One region of the Mediterraneibacter sp. ICN-202921 genome, then DNA from elsewhere that is predicted to be linked to it. Evidence: predicted binding sites of a transcription regulator. Region 1 holds the regulator's gene; the other holds the start of a gene.
What was found. The regulator Rex, encoded in region 1, represses fermentation and respiration genes when NADH is low (regulators of the CRP and FNR family bind a similar motif). The targets are predictions, from matches to a motif close to ATTGTTAANTANTTAACAAT.
Positions count from the first base shown of each region.

Region 1 (2,207 bases):
GGGTATAATACGCAGCCTAACTTTTCACAGGCAAAGGCAACTGTCAAGTCTGCTTTAAATGCATTTCCCATCACACATCCCTTCTCTGCATGAATACCGGAAGGAATATCAACAGCAACCTTCTTAGCTGATATCTGATTCATCTGCGCTATTATATCCACATAGTGTCCTTGTATATCCCTGTTTAATCCCACACCGAAAAGTGCGTCTATTACAACAGTATATTCTTTGGACGGAATCTCTGTGCATGACATAAGCCCTAACCTTTCCAGAACTTCCTTCTGTGTACGGCATTCCATGCTTAAAGACTGTTCACGTCCCGCAAATACAACCGTCGGAAGATACCCTTTCTCTTTCATAAGGCGTGCTATGGCAAAGCCATCGCCACCGTTATTTCCACTTCCACAGACGATCAGCGCCTTATCCAGCCTGATCTGTTCTGTCTCCATGACTTCTACTGTCTTTAGAGCCGCTCGTTCCATCAATACCATAGAAGAGATCCCTATTTTTTCTATCGTATGTTTGTCTGCTTTCTGCATCCATACTCCGTCTGGAAGATATCGCATATAACTCCCCCGCCTTTCCTAAAAAATAAAAATCAGCAGAATCATTTCTTGTCTTTCACATCTTAAAATGAAAGAACGTGTAAAAAGGAAAACCTGATTACACGTTTCTGCCTGCATATTCCTGTAAATGTATACACTGCTGCATACTATACACAGCGTCACTAGTTTTTATGTTCTTCATTATAACGGCTGATATTATAAGAAAGCTTCATCAGACTGTCCGAAAGGTGTACATTTTCGACAATTATATCCTCCGGAAGATTCAAATCCGTGTGTGCAAAATTCCATATTGCCTTTATTCCATTCTCGATTACAAGTTCTGCCACTTCGATTGCTTTAGATTTAGGCAATGTGAGGATTGCGATCTCAATATCGTTTTTTTGAAGAAATTCTTCCAGATCATCCATCATACGGATCGGGATCCCACGGATAGAAACCCCTTCCAGGCGCGGGTTTACATCGAACAATCCTTTTAAAATGAAACCGCTTTTCTCAAAAGAAGCATAATTTGCCAGTGCCTGCCCTAAATTTCCCGCTCCTATGATAATAATAGGATGTTCTCTGTTCATCCCTAATATTTTTCCGATCTCTGTATATAGATATTTCACATTATATCCATATCCTTGTTGTCCAAATCCACCAAAATTGTTCAAATCTTGTCTTATCTGCGATGCCGTTACACGCATCTTCTTGCTCAGATCACTGGAAGAGATTCTTTCCACTCCTGCCTCCAGCAATTCTCCTAAATATCTGTAATATCTTGGCAGCCTTCCTATTACTGCACGTGATATTTCTCTTTGTTCCACAGTCATCGCCCTCCAAACTTAAATCTACGCTTTATTATATAAAATTGTTAATATGATGTCAAATTATAGTTGTATTTTCTTCGGTTTTCGTTATAATTGATTACATATGCAGCGTCAGACAACGCAACGGATACATAAATATACACCTATACTTTCAGGAGGAGTTTCATGATACTCGCATGTCATAATATTCATAAATCTTTTGGAGAACATCTGATCGTAAAAGAGGGCTCTTTTCATATTGAAGAACGGGAAAAAGCGGCGTTCGTCGGTATCAACGGAGCCGGCAAGTCTACTATTTTCAAAATGATCATGGGAGAGGAACCGGCTGATAGCGGGGAGGTAGTCCTTGCCAAAGGAAAAACGATCGGTTATCTCGCGCAGCATCAGACGCTTTCTTCCGGAAACACGATTTATGAAGAAGTCAAAACAGCCAAAGCGCATCTGATCCAAATGGAACACCAGATCCGTTCTATCGAATTAGAACTTAAAACACTGTCCGGAGATGCTTTAAATGCCAGGCTGGAAACTTATAACCGGCTTGTCTCCACATTCGAGTCCATGAACGGATACGCCTATGAAAGTGAGATTGCGGGAGTTCTCAAAGGGCTTGGTTTTCAGGAAGCAGATTTTTCTAAACAGACCGATACCCTGTCCGGAGGACAAAAAACCCGTGTTGCGTTGGGAAAACTGCTTCTTACCCAGCCGGACATTCTTTTGCTGGATGAGCCCACCAATCACCTGGATCTAAATTCGATCTCCTGGCTAGAGACATATCTTTTAAACTATACCGGCGCTGTTTTTATCATCTCGCATGACCGGTATTTTTTGAACC
Region 1 covers NZ_JBBKBE010000001.1:82,446-84,652, reverse strand. Annotated here, with positions in the region: gene WKT01_RS00400 (NAD(P)H-hydrate dehydratase) at 1-566, opposite strand, end outside; gene WKT01_RS00395 (redox-sensing transcriptional repressor Rex) at 728-1,372, opposite strand; gene WKT01_RS00390 (ABC-F family ATP-binding cassette domain-containing protein) at 1,541-2,207, shown strand, end outside.

Region 2 (2,207 bases), 110 kb from region 1:
CCTGTTTCAACGGCCTTTTTGCAGGACAGACATAACTGCAGGAACCGCACTCTACACATTCCAATCCATTCATGCCGATAAAAGAAGCCTCATCCATCCTCTCGGCATAGTCTGCCAATCTGGAAGGAATGATACGGCTTGGACACACCTCTACACATCTGCCACAGTTGATACAGGCTGTAGCAGGTGATTTTGCCACAATGTCTTCTTTAAAGGCAAGGATGGAAGAAGATGTCTTTGTCACAGGTGCATCCAACGTGACCATCGCAAAGCCCATCATAGGACCTCCTGAAATCAATTTTTCAGGATCCTCTTTAAAACCGCCCGCTGCTTCGACTAATTCTCTATGGCTTGTCCCCAGCAATACTTTAAAATTGCCCGGATGTTCAATATCGTCTCCACTTACCGTTACAATTCTCTCCATCAGCGGTTTTCCTTCGATCACTGCATAATGGATTGCGATCATCGTTTCCACATTATCCACAATACAACCTGCATCCGCCGGAAGCATCGTCGAATTGATCGCTCTCTTTGTTACAGCATAAATCAGCTGCCGTTCTGCTCCTTGTGGATACTTTGTCATCAGTACCTTCACTTCTATCCTAGGCTCATCTGCAACAGCTGCTTTTAATTTCTCGATACAGTCCTTTTTATTGTCCTCTACTGCAAAAATCCCCTTTGCTTTAGGGAAAAGAGAAAGAACCACTTTCATTCCGCTTACCAGTTCCTGCGTGTTCTCTAACATACGTCGGTAATCTGCAGTTATATAAGGTTCACATTCCGCACAATTGGCAATGATATATTCTATCTTTTCCGGCTCTTTTGGCGACAGTTTTACTCTGGTCGGAAAGCCGGCACCTCCCATGCCTACGATCCCTGCATTGCCTATCTTTGTTAAAATTTCATCGTTTGATAACTCAGAAAGCGGCTTAACCGGTTCATATTCTATCTCCTCATATTCTCCGTCGTTTTCTACAACAATACACTCTACCTTGCTTCCTGCTGGATTAAAGTGTTGTTCCAGACCCTTTACAGTCCCCGATACAGAAGCATATATCGGAGCAGAAACAAACCCGCCTGCTTCTGCCAGCATTTGACCTTTTAGTACATGATCTCCCTTTTTTACAACGGGATTTGCCGGAGCGCCTATATGTTGTGAAAGCGGATAGACCAGCTGTCCCTTTGGGAGGATCTGCATAATTGACCGATCTTTTGCAAGACTTTTTCCATCATTTGGATGGATGCCGCCTTTAAAAGTTAAAAGTCCCATTTTCTTTCCCTTCCTTTCCCTTGCTTGTCTCACAATATGTTTATTGTACTAAAATCTCCACACAAAATCTAGTATTTGAAATAGAATAATTGCACATTTATACGTACATTTTGTCGATTTTTTAACATCTTAAAATTTATTTCTACGGTATTTCTGCTTTTCTTAATACAGTGTCCTTACCTGTTAAAAATATATACTGGCAAAGAGCCAAAATAAGAGGCGGTCAACACAACCGCCTCTTAATATACATTTATTCTTTTCTAAACACCAAAGAATCTAATCCCTTATTCCTCACTTTCATCTGAAGGAACTGCCTCTGCTTCCAACACTTTCATACTCAGACTGATCTTCTTTTCTGCCTCATTAAGATCCACAATCTTAGCCGTAATCTCCTGTCCTATAGAAAGTACATCTGATGGCTTTTCCACATGTGCTCTTGAAATCTGTGAAACATGGAGCAATGCGTCTACTCCTGGCGCCAACTCTATAAATGCGCCAAAATCTGTCATCCTAGCTACTTTTCCATTGATCACAGTACCTACCGCAAAATTCTCAGATGCATGTGCCCAAGGATTCGTCTCTGGGAACTTCAAACTCAAAGCAATCTTCGTATCATGAATATCTTTTACAAGAACTTTCAATGTATCCCCTACCTGGAATACCTTCTTAGGATTCTCTACTCTGCCCCAAGACATTTCAGAAATATGCAGAAGACCATCAACGCCACCTAAATCAATAAATGCGCCAAAGTCTGTAACATTCTTTACAGTACCTTCCACTGTATCTCCGATATGCAGTTTTGCGAACAACTCTTTTTGTCTCTCTGCACGTTCTGCTACTAACAGCTGTCTTCTATCTCCAATAACACGGTTTCTGCGCGGATTGAATTCACTGATCACAAATTCAATCTCCTGTCCTTCGTATTTACTGAGATCTT
Region 2 covers NZ_JBBKBE010000001.1:191,033-193,239, forward strand. Annotated here, with positions in the region: gene rsxC (electron transport complex subunit RsxC) at 1-1,270, opposite strand, end outside; gene rpsA (30S ribosomal protein S1) at 1,555-2,207, opposite strand, start outside.
Region 2: a site for Rex is predicted at 1,380-1,399, ahead of rsxC (electron transport complex subunit RsxC). Genes of this name have one in related genera too.